Linked DNA regions of Duganella zoogloeoides. The protein of the gene in region 2 interacts with the protein of the main gene of each other region in a pairwise test. Links are inferred from orthologs where the notes say so. Each region holds a gene or a part of one and is shown on either strand. Other genes may lie near its edges.

What was found. Proteins that work in one complex are often made in the same cells at the same time.
Region 1: the proteins of nth (region 2) and aceE interact in binary tests that used the Escherichia coli proteins (3 or more experiments, as listed by UniProt). The link is inferred for Duganella zoogloeoides from one-to-one orthologs.

What each region holds. Positions count from the first base shown.
Region 1 is NZ_CP140152.1:998,844-1,003,599, forward strand. Bases 41-3,264 are described here. They hold aceE (pyruvate dehydrogenase (acetyl-transferring), homodimeric type), read left to right. Parts: upstream 41-373; coding sequence 374-3,064; downstream 3,065-3,264. Other genes in these bases: folD (bifunctional methylenetetrahydrofolate dehydrogenase/methenyltetrahydrofolate cyclohydrolase FolD), read right to left, coding at 41-105; aceF (dihydrolipoyllysine-residue acetyltransferase), read left to right, coding at 3,191-3,264. In the rest of the region: more of folD, read right to left, coding at 1-40; more of aceF, read left to right, coding at 3,265-4,756. UniProt on the Escherichia coli protein: Component of the pyruvate dehydrogenase (PDH) complex, that catalyzes the overall conversion of pyruvate to acetyl-CoA and CO(2).
Region 2 is NZ_CP140152.1:4,797,552-4,803,264, forward strand. What follows is about bases 2,494-5,477. They hold nth (endonuclease III), read left to right. Parts: upstream 2,494-3,653; coding sequence 3,654-4,301; downstream 4,302-5,477. Other genes in these bases: SR858_RS21135 (MarR family winged helix-turn-helix transcriptional regulator), read left to right, coding at 2,494-2,857; rsxB (electron transport complex subunit RsxB), read left to right, coding at 2,944-3,657; proB (glutamate 5-kinase), read right to left, coding at 4,318-5,436; SR858_RS21155 (hypothetical protein), read left to right, coding at 5,423-5,477. Also shown: SR858_RS21125 (NAD(P)/FAD-dependent oxidoreductase), read left to right, coding at 1-864; SR858_RS21130 (polyhydroxyalkanoate depolymerase), read left to right, coding at 1,126-2,367; more of SR858_RS21135, read left to right, coding at 2,447-2,493; more of SR858_RS21155, read left to right, coding at 5,478-5,626; GTPase ObgE, read right to left, coding at 5,694-5,713. UniProt on the Escherichia coli protein: DNA repair enzyme that has both DNA N-glycosylase activity and AP-lyase activity. The DNA N-glycosylase activity releases various damaged pyrimidines from DNA by cleaving the N-glycosidic bond, leaving an AP (apurinic/apyrimidinic) site.

The DNA of each region.
Region 1 (4,756 bases), 3.8 Mb from region 2 along the record:
CAGGCCGGGTTGTTTGCCTTTGGCGGTGAGCACGGCAGCACGTGCAGCAATTTCAGCACGCAGTTTTTGGGAGAGGGCGATTCCGTCGATCAGTTGAGCAGACATGTTTTAACCAGGTTAGGAGGATTGGAAGAGGGAAGCGAGATTATAAGCGCTAACGCGACCGGTCCCGCGATTTCCGGCCTGTTGGAATGCTGCACCGCACAAGATTTTCATAGGGAAATCCCACGATATGAAATGACTTATCATAGTTTGAAAAAGCAAAAAATCACTGTTAGAATCCCCACACGTCGTAGAAGTATTGGTAAATAATCAGCGTTCCACAGGCCCGGCAGATGCACCACACGGGCCTTTAACTCAGGAGACTTAACACATGTCAGATCAACTCGACCAGGTACCGGCAAGCACCGACCCTGATTCGCAAGAAACCAAAGAATGGTTGGATTCCCTGGCCTCGGTACTCGAACAAGAGGGCCCTGATCGTGCGCATTACCTGCTGGAACGCCTGATCGACCTGGCACGCCAGAGCGGCTCGGATATCCCGTTCTCCGCCAATACCGCCTACGTCAACACCATCCCGGTTGAGCAGGAACAGCACTGCCCGGGCAATCTCGAATACGAAGAAAAACTGCGCTCGTGGATGCGCTGGAACGCCATGGCGATGGTCGTCAAGGCCAACCGCGTCGATGGCGATCTCGGTGGCCACCTGTCCTCGTTTGCCTCGCTGGCCAACATGCTGGGCATCGGCTTCAACCACTTCTGGAAAGCGCCAAGCGAAAATCATGGCGGCGACCTGCTGTACATCCAGGGGCACTCCTCGCCGGGCGTGTATGCGCGCGCGTTCCTCGAAGGCCGCCTGACCGAAGACCAGCTGACCCACTTCCGCCGCGAAGTGGACGGTGGCGGCCTGTCGTCGTACCCGCACCCGAAACTGATGCCGAACTTCTGGCAGTTCCCTACCGTCTCGATGGGTCTGGGCCCGCTGATGGCGATCTACCAGGCGCGCTTCCTGAAGTACCTGCACGCGCGCTCGATCGCCGACACCACCGACCGCAAGGTCTGGGCCTTCTGCGGCGACGGCGAGATGGACGAACCGGAATCGCTGGGCGCGATCGGCATGGCCTCGCGCGAAAAGCTCGACAACCTGGTCATCGTCGTCAACTGCAACCTGCAACGTCTGGACGGTCCGGTGCGCGGCAACGGCAAGATCATCCAGGAACTGGAAGGCGAGTTCCGTGGCGCCGGCTGGAACGTGGTCAAAGTCGTGTGGGGCCCGGGCTGGGACGCACTGCTGGCCAAGGACAAGGAAGGCATCCTGCGCAAGGTGATGATGGACACCGTGGACGGTGAATACCAGAACTACAAGGCCAAGGACGGCGCGTACGTGCGCAAGCACTTCTTCGGCAAGCATCCAAAGCTGCTCGAGATGGTTGCCAACATGACCGACGATGACATCTGGCGCCTGACCCGTGGCGGCCACGATCCGCACAAGATCTACGCCGCCTTCAAGGTCGCGCAGGAACACAAGGGCCAACCGACCGTGCTGCTGGTGAAAACCATCAAGGGCTTCGGCATGGGCAAGCACGGCGAAGCACGCAACACCGCGCACAACACCAAGAAACTGACCGACGAAGCCGTGCGCGAAATGCGCGACCGCTACTCGATCCCGATTCCGGACGATCAACTGGCCGACATCCCGTTCTACAAGCCAGCCGACGACGCACCGGAAATGAAGTACCTGCACGAGCGCCGCGCGGCCCTCGGCGGCTACCTGCCGGCGCGCCGCATGCAAGCGGACGAAAAGCTGACGGTGCCACCGCTCTCCGCATTCCAGAACGTGCTGGACGCCACGGCCGAAGGCCGCGAAGTATCGTCCACCCAGGCTTACGTGCGTATCCTGACCACGCTGCTGAAAGACCAGAGCGTGGGCGCCCGCATCGTGCCGGTGCTGGTCGATGAATCGCGCACGTTCGGTATGGAAGGCCTGTTCCGCCAGGTTGGTATCTTCAACCAGCAGGGCCAGTTGTACGAGCCGGTCGATAAAGACCAGGTCATGTACTACCGCGAAGACAAGGCCGGCCAGATCCTGCAAGAGGGTATCAACGAAGCCGGTGGTATGAGCTCGTGGATCGCTGCGGCGACCTCGTACTCGACCAACAACCGCGTGATGATCCCGTTCTACACGTACTACTCGATGTTCGGCATGCAGCGTATCGGCGACCTGGTATGGGCCGCCGCCGACATGCGCGCCCGTGGCTTCCTGATGGGCGGCACCGCCGGCCGCACCACGCTGAACGGCGAAGGCCTGCAGCACGAAGATGGCCACAGCCACCTGTTTGCCGCTGCGGTCCCGAACTGCATGCCGTACGACCCGACCTTCGGTCACGAGCTGGCAGTCATCATCCAGGACGGTATGCGCCGCATGGTGGAAGAACAGGAAGACGTGTTCTACTACATCACCATCATGAACGAGAACTACCCGCACCCTGGCATCAAGCCAGGCCAGGAAGAGGGCATCCTGAAAGGCCTGTACCTGCTGCAAAAAGGCGACGAGTCGCTGCAACAGCGCGTGCAGTTGCTGGGTTCCGGCACCATCCTGCGCGAATCGATCGCGGCGCAAGACCTGCTGAAAAACGACTGGAACATCGCGGCCGACGTCTGGTCCGCACCGTCGCTGACGCTGGTGGCGCGTGACGGCCAGGACGCCGAACGCTGGAACCTGGTCAACCCGGCCAAGGAACAGCGCGTACCGTACGTGACGCAACTGATGAACGCCACCACCGGCCCGATCGTTGCCACCACCGACTACATGCGTGCGTTTGCGGAACAGATCCGTGCCTTCATTCCGAAGGACCGTACCTACCGCGTACTGGGCACCGACGGCTTCGGCCGTTCGGACAGCCGCGTCAAGCTGCGCGAATTCTTTGAAGTGAACCGTTACTACATCACGGTCGCCGCACTGAAATCGCTGGCCGAAGAAGGCAAGCTGGACGTGTCCGTGGTTGAACAGGCCGTGGCCAAATACAACCTCGATCCGAACAAACCTAACCCAGTGACTCAATAACAGTCGGTTGGTACGTCATCCCCGCGAACGCGGGGATCCATAGACCGGTGGCTTCGGCGCCTCAGTATGGATCCCCGCGTACGCGAGGGATGACGGCTCGCACAAACAGAATACGGAGCAAACGCTATGAGCATTGTGGAAGTTAAAGTCCCGGATATCGGCGACTTCAAGGAAGTGGAAGTCATCGAGCTGATGGTCAAGGTTGGCGACACCATCAAGGTGGACCAGTCGCTGGTCACCGTTGAATCGGACAAGGCCAGCATGGAGATTCCATCGTCGGCCGCCGGCGTGATCAAGGAAATCAAGGTCAAGGTCGGCGACAAGATCGCCGAAGGCGGCCTGCTGTTGCTGCTGGAAGGCGAAGCTGCTGCTGCGCCTGCGCCAGCCGCTGCTGCCGCTCCTGCACCTGCCGCCGCTGCGCCAACACCTGCTGCTGCACCAGCTCCTGCACCGGCTGCCGCCGCTGCCGGCCCGGTGGACATCGCGGTACCGGACATCGGCGACTTCAAGGAAGTGGAAGTCATCGAAGTGATGGTCAAGGTGGGCGACACCATCAAGGTGGACCAGTCGCTGCTGACCGTGGAATCGGACAAGGCCAGCATGGAAATCCCATCGTCGCACGCCGGCGTGGTCAAGGAAGTTAAAGTAAAAGTCGGCGACAAGGTTGCCATGGGTACCATCGTGTTCGTGGTTGAATCGACCGGTGGTGCTCCTGCTGCCGCTGCTCCTGCTGCTGCACCAGCACCAAGCGCCGCGCCAGCTGCTGCACCAGCGCCTGCACCTGCACCTGCTGCAGCAGCTCCAGCAGCCGCTGCACCGGCTGCCTCGCAAGGCTCGGTTCAAACCGGCAAATTGGCCCACGCATCGCCATCGATCCGCAAGTTCGCACGTGAACTGGGCGTGGACCTGGGCAAGGTGCCAGGTTCGGGTCCGAAAGGCCGCATCACCCAGATCGACGTGCAGAACTACGTCAAGGGCGTCATGGCTGGTACGACCGCAGCGCCAGTCGGCGCGGCATCGTCCAACGCTGGCGGCGGCAACTTCAACGTGCTGCCATGGCCGTCGCTGGACTTTTCCAAATTCGGTCCGACCGAACTGCTGCCGCTGTCGCGCATCAAGAAGATCAGTGGCCCGAACCTGCACCGCAACTGGGTGCAGATCCCGCACGTCACGCAGTTCGACGAAGCGGACGTCACCGACCTGGAAGCATTCCGCGTCGATACCAACAACGCCAACGCCAAGAACAAGGATGCCGCCAAGCTCACCATGCTGGCATTCGTGATCAAGGCCTCGGTTGCTGCACTGAAGAAGTTCCCGTCGTTTAACTCGTCGCTCGATGCGAAGGGTGAAAACCTGATTCTCAAGCAGTACTACAACATCGGCTTCGCGGCAGACACGCCGAACGGCCTGGTGGTCCCGGTCATCAAAAACGCCGACCAGAAATCGGTCTCGCAGATCGCCCGCGAAATGACGGAACTCTCCTTGCAAGCGCGTGACGGCAAACTCAAACCGGCCGACATGCAGGGCGCGACCTTCACCATCTCGTCGCTGGGCGGCATCGGCGGCACGCACTTCACGCCGATCGTCAACGCGCCGGAAGTGGCGATCCTGGGCTTGTCCAAGGCATCGATCAAGCCGGTATGGGACGGCAAGGCCTTCCAGCCACGTCTGATGATGGGCACCTCGCTGTCG
Region 2 (5,713 bases):
TCGTGCACCGGCCAGGAACTGACCGACAACCTGCTCAAGCAGATCGAGCCGTTCGAGCCGACCTTCCATTTGGGCCAGGAAGTGGTCAAGGTTCAACGCCGCGACGACGGCCGTTTCGACGTCGCCACCACCGCCGGCACCGAGTTCATCACCAAGACTATCTTCATTGCTGCCGGCGTCGGTTCGTTCCAGGCCCGCACCCTGAAAGTGGACGGCATCGACGTCTTCGAAGGTTCGCAACTGCACTACAAGGTCAAGGATCCGGCCCAGTTCGAAGGCAAGAACCTGGTCATCTGCGGCGGCGGCGACTCGGCCCTGGACTGGGCCCTGAACTTCGTCGGCAAGGCCGAATCGGTCGTGCTGCTGCACCGCCGTGAAGACTTCCGCGCCGCGCCAGCCTCGGTCGCCAAGATGAAAGCGCTGTGCGACGACTACGAAATGCAGCTGATCGTGGGCCAGGCCACCGGTTTCGAGACCAAGGACGACAAGCTGACCGAACTGAAGGTCACCGGCCAGGACGGCGTCACCCGCCGCGTGCCGCTGGACATGCTGCTGGTGTTCTACGGCCTGTCGCCGAAGCTGGGCCCGATCGCCGAATGGGGCCTGGACATCGAGCGCCGCCAGCTCAAGGTGCAAGACACCGAGAAGTTCGAAACCAATGTGCCGGGCATCTTTGCCGTGGGCGACATCAACACCTATCCGGGCAAGAAAAAGCTGATCCTGTCGGGCTTCCACGAAGCCGCGCTGGCCGCCTTCGGCGCCGCACCGTACATCTTCCCGGACAAGAAAATCCACATGCAATACACCACCACCTCGCCGAAGCTGCACAAGGTGTTGGGCGTGGAGACGCCAGTTTTTGATTAAGCTTGATCAAGTGCTACTAGCGCATCGCCAGTAACACAACACTCAGGTAGATGTCCTACAGAAAAGCAGCGGAAACGCTGCTTTTTTTATGGCCGCAGCAGTATTATTCTTGAGACGGGATTTGTTGCGCAATATCAGTAATTTTTCCCCGAGGCACCAAAAATGCATCGATCACCAGCCCTCCATGCGGCCTGCGCCGCTGAATTGGCGTATCATGCATGAATTGGTGCAACGCACCATAAAAACACCGGGACAACTACCATGCTCTACCAACTGCACGAAATGCAACGATCGATGCTCACGCCACTGATGCAGTGGGCCGATGCCTCCGCCAAAATCTTCAGCAATCCGGTCTCGCCGCTGGCGCACACGCCGTTCGCGCAGCGCATCGCCGCCGGCTACGAACTGATGTACCGGTTGGGCAAGGACTACGAAAAGCCGGCGTTCGGCATCGATACGTCGCCGGTCAAGGGGCTCGACGCGCCGGTGGGCATCATCGAGCAGGTGACAGTCAACAAACCGTTCTGCCGCCTGATCCATTTCCGCAAGGACCTCGACGACCAGCAAATCAAGGACCTGGCGCAGCCCACCGTGCTGCTGGTCGCGCCGTTGTCGGGCCACCACTCCACGCTGCTGCGCGACACCGTGCGCGGCCTGCTGGTCGAGCACGACGTCTTCATCACCGACTGGACCGACGCCCGCATGGTGCCGCTGGCCGATGGCGCCTTCCACCTCGACGACTACATTTATTATGTGCAGGACTTCATCCGCCACCTGGGCCCGGACGTGCACGTGATTTCCGTGTGCCAGCCCACCGTGCCGGTATTGGCTGCCATTGCGCTGATGGCCACCGCCAACGATCCCAAACTGCCGAAAACCATGACCATGATGGGCGGCCCGATCGACCCGCGCCGCTCGCCCACGGCCGTCAACAACCTGGCGACCGAGAAGAAATTCTCGTGGTTTGAAAACACCGTGATTTACCCGGTGCCACCGAACTACCCCGGTTTCGGCCGCAAGGTGTACCCGGGCTTCCTGCAGCACGCCGGCTTCATCGCCATGAACCCGGGCCGCCACGCCGAAAGTCACCGCGATTTCTACAACCACCTGGTCAAGGGTGACGAAGAAACCGCCGAATCGCACCGCAAGTTCTACGACGAGTACAACGCCGTGCTGGACATGCCCGCCGAGTACTACCTCGACACCATCAAGACCGTGTTCCAGGACTTCGCCCTGCCGCGCGGCACCTGGGAAGTGGGCGGCCAGCTGGTGCGGCCGCAAGACATCACCTCGGTGGCGCTGTTCACGGTCGAAGGCGAGCTCGACGACATTTCCGGCGCCGGCCAGACCCAGGCCGCGCATGACCTGTGCAGCAATATTCCGGACGACATGAAACAGGATTTCGTCGCGCCGGGCGCCGGCCACTACGGCATTTTCTCGGGCCGCCGCTGGCGCGAGATGGTGTGCCCGAAAATCACCGACTTCATTAAACAGCACGCTTAAGTCTGCAAAATACCCGGCCGCTACAACGGCGCCCGGGTATTTTTTCCGTCAAATACATCATGCTGTGATATATTTTGGCATGACCACCAAAACTCTCGACAAATCGGACTTTGCCGCGCTGTCCGAATTCCGCTACCAAATGCGCCGCTTCGAACGCTTTTCCGAAGACGTGGTGCAAGCGCAAGGCATCACTCCGCTGCAATACCTGCTGCTGCTGCACATCAAGGGCTATCCGGGCCGCGACTGGGCCACGGTGGGCGAGCTGGCAGAACGTCTGCAAGCGAAGCACCACGGCGTGGTGGCGCTGGCCACGCGCTGCGAAGCGATGGGCCTGGTCGTGCGCCGCGTGAGCGAGACCGACCGCCGCCGCGTGGAAATCCACCTGCTGCCGCACGGTGAAACCATCCTGGCCCAGCTGGCCGAACAGCATCGCCTCGAACTGCTGTCGCTCGACGGCGTGTTCACCATTCCCCGCATCGGCGCTGCGTAACCGGGGAGACAGTACGCCGCGTGCGGTTTTTCGGTGCGCAGCGCGCAGATGTCGGATAATGGCGTTTTACCGATTTTGAAACCGCCGTGTCCGACCTCCGCACCCTCGCCGACCGCATCGAAGACGTCCTGCCGCAAACGCAATGCACCAAGTGCGGCTTCGATGGCTGCCGTCCATACGCGCAGGCGATCGCCGACGGCGCAGCCGAGATCAACCAGTGCCCGCCCGGCGGCGCCGAGGGCATTGCCAGGCTGTCGGCAGTGACCGGCCGCAAGGTCATTCCGCTCAACCCCATCAACGGCCTCGAGCGGCCACGCGCAGTCGCCTATATCGACGCGTCGCTGTGCATCGGCTGCACCCTGTGCATCCAGGCCTGCCCGGTGGATGCCATCGTCGGCGCTGCCAAGCTGATGCACACCATCGTGCCCGACCTGTGTACCGGCTGCGACCTGTGCGTGAACCCGTGCCCGGTCGATTGCATCGTCATGTACCCGGTCACCGAGACCACCGGCTGGGCCGCCTGGAGTCAGCCCGACGCCGATGCCGCCCGTGAGCGCCACGACTTCCGCACCGTGCGCCTCCAGCGCGAAAAGCAGGAAAACGACGAACGCCTGGCCGCCAAGGCCCACAGCAAGATGGAGGTCGTCAACGCCATCGATCCGGCCGACGCCGCGTCCGCCGAGGCGCTCGCGCGCAAAAAAGCCATCATCGCCGCCGCCATGGAACGCGCCCGCGCCAAGAAGGAAGCTGCGGCAGCCGAAGCTGCGGCAACCAGCCAGAACGGAACCAAGCCTGAATGAATCCAGCCAAACGCCACGAAATGTTCGTGCGCTTCCGCGCCGCCAATCCCCATCCCAAGACCGAACTTGAATACACCACGCCGTTTGAACTGCTGATCGCGGTACTGCTGTCGGCGCAGGCCACCGACGTCGGCGTGAACAAGGCCACCCGCAAGCTCTACCCGGTAGCCAACACGCCGCAGGCGATACTCGACCTGGGCGAGGACGAACTCAAGACCTATATCCAGACCATCGGCCTGTATAAAACCAAGGGCAAGAATGTGATCGCCACGTGCAGGATGCTGGTGGACCTGCACGGCGGCGAAGTGCCGCGCGACCGCGAGTCGCTCGAAGCCCTGCCCGGCGTGGGCCGCAAGACCGCCAACGTGGTCATGAATACGGCCTTTGGCGAACCGACCATGGCGGTCGATACCCATATCTTCCGCGTGTCGAACCGCACCGGGCTGGCGCCCGGTAAAAACGTCGAGATCGTCGAGCAGAAGCTGCTCAAGTTCATCCCGAAAGAGTTTTTGCAGGACGCCCACCACTGGCTGATCCTGCACGGGCGCTATACCTGCAGAGCGCGTAAGCCCGAGTGCTGGAACTGCATGCAGATCGATTTGTGCGACTACCGCGCCAAGACACCCGCGCCAGACGGTATTTAAGGCCGGCAGCGCCGGCTTACACCAGCACCAGGTTATCGCGGTGCACCAGCTCCTTGCCCTCGAGGTAGCCGAGGATCGCCTCGATCTCGCTCGACGGTTTGCGCATGATGCGCCGGGTCTCGGCACTCGTATAGTTCGACAACCCGCGCGCCACCGGCACACCAAGCTGGTCCACGCACGTGATCACGGCGCCACGGCCAAACTCCCCTTTCACCTCGATCACGCCGATCGGCAACAGCGACTTGCCCTCGGCCGTCAGTTTTTGTACCGCGCCGGCGTCAAGCACGACCTGGCCTGCGGTGTGCAGGTGGTCGGCCATCCATTGCTTGCGCGCGGTGAGATGGCCGGTTTGCGCGGCCAGCTCGGTGCCGATCGCTTCGCCGGCGGCCAGGCGTTCCAGGACGTTTTCTTCGCGGCCGTAGGCGATCACCGTGTGAGCGCCCGACTTGGCGGCGCGCTTGGCAGCCAGGATCTTGGTCAGCATGCCGCCGCGCCCCAGGCTGCTGCCGGCGCCGCCGGCCATCGCTTCGAGCGTGAGATCGCCGGCGCGGCCATGCTCGATCAATACGGCAGCGGGGTCCTTGCGCGGATCGGCGCTATATAAACCTTTCTGGTCGGTGAGGATGATCAGCGCGTCGGCCTCGATCAGGTTGGCGACCAGCGCACCGAGGGTGTCGTTGTCGCCGAACTTGATTTCGTCGGTGACCACCGTGTCGTTCTCATTGATGATCGGCACGATGCCGAGGCGCAGCAAGGTGGTCAGCGTGGAGCGGGCGTTCAGGTAGCGTTCGCGGTCGGCCAGGTCGGCGTGGGTCAGCAGCACCTGCGCCGTGCCCAGCGCGTGGGCGCGGAAGCTGGTTTCGTAGATTTGCGCCAGGCCCATCTGGCCAACTGCGGCGCAAGCCTGCAATTCGTGGATGTCGTGCGGGCGGCGCTCGAAGCCAAGGCGCAGCATGCCTTCGGCAATCGCGCCGGACGAGACCAGCACGACCTGCTTGCCGAGCGCGCGCAAGGCGGCGATTTGCGCAGCCCAGCGGGCGATGGCGGCGTGGTCGAGGCCACGGCCGTCGTTGGTGACCAGCGACGAGCCGACCTTGATGATGATGCGTTGAGCTTTTTGTATGACGGAATTCATGGGTGCGACACTACTCCAGACAAGCGAAGAAAACGACGGTGCTGTGATGGTGCTTGATGTGCTCAGGTGGGGCGGATGGCCCTGCTTGCCGCAGAAGGTCGCCGGCCTTGTGGTGACAAAGGCGGCGCCGAAATGGAAATGGCATCATCAGCTGATTGCGATTATGCCGGTGAAAAACAAAAAGGCATAAGCAGCTGATGCTGATTATGCCTTTGATACCAAATTCCGTCGAGGACTGGTGCAGTCCCGCCGATAAATCAGTCGAGAATCTTGAAGC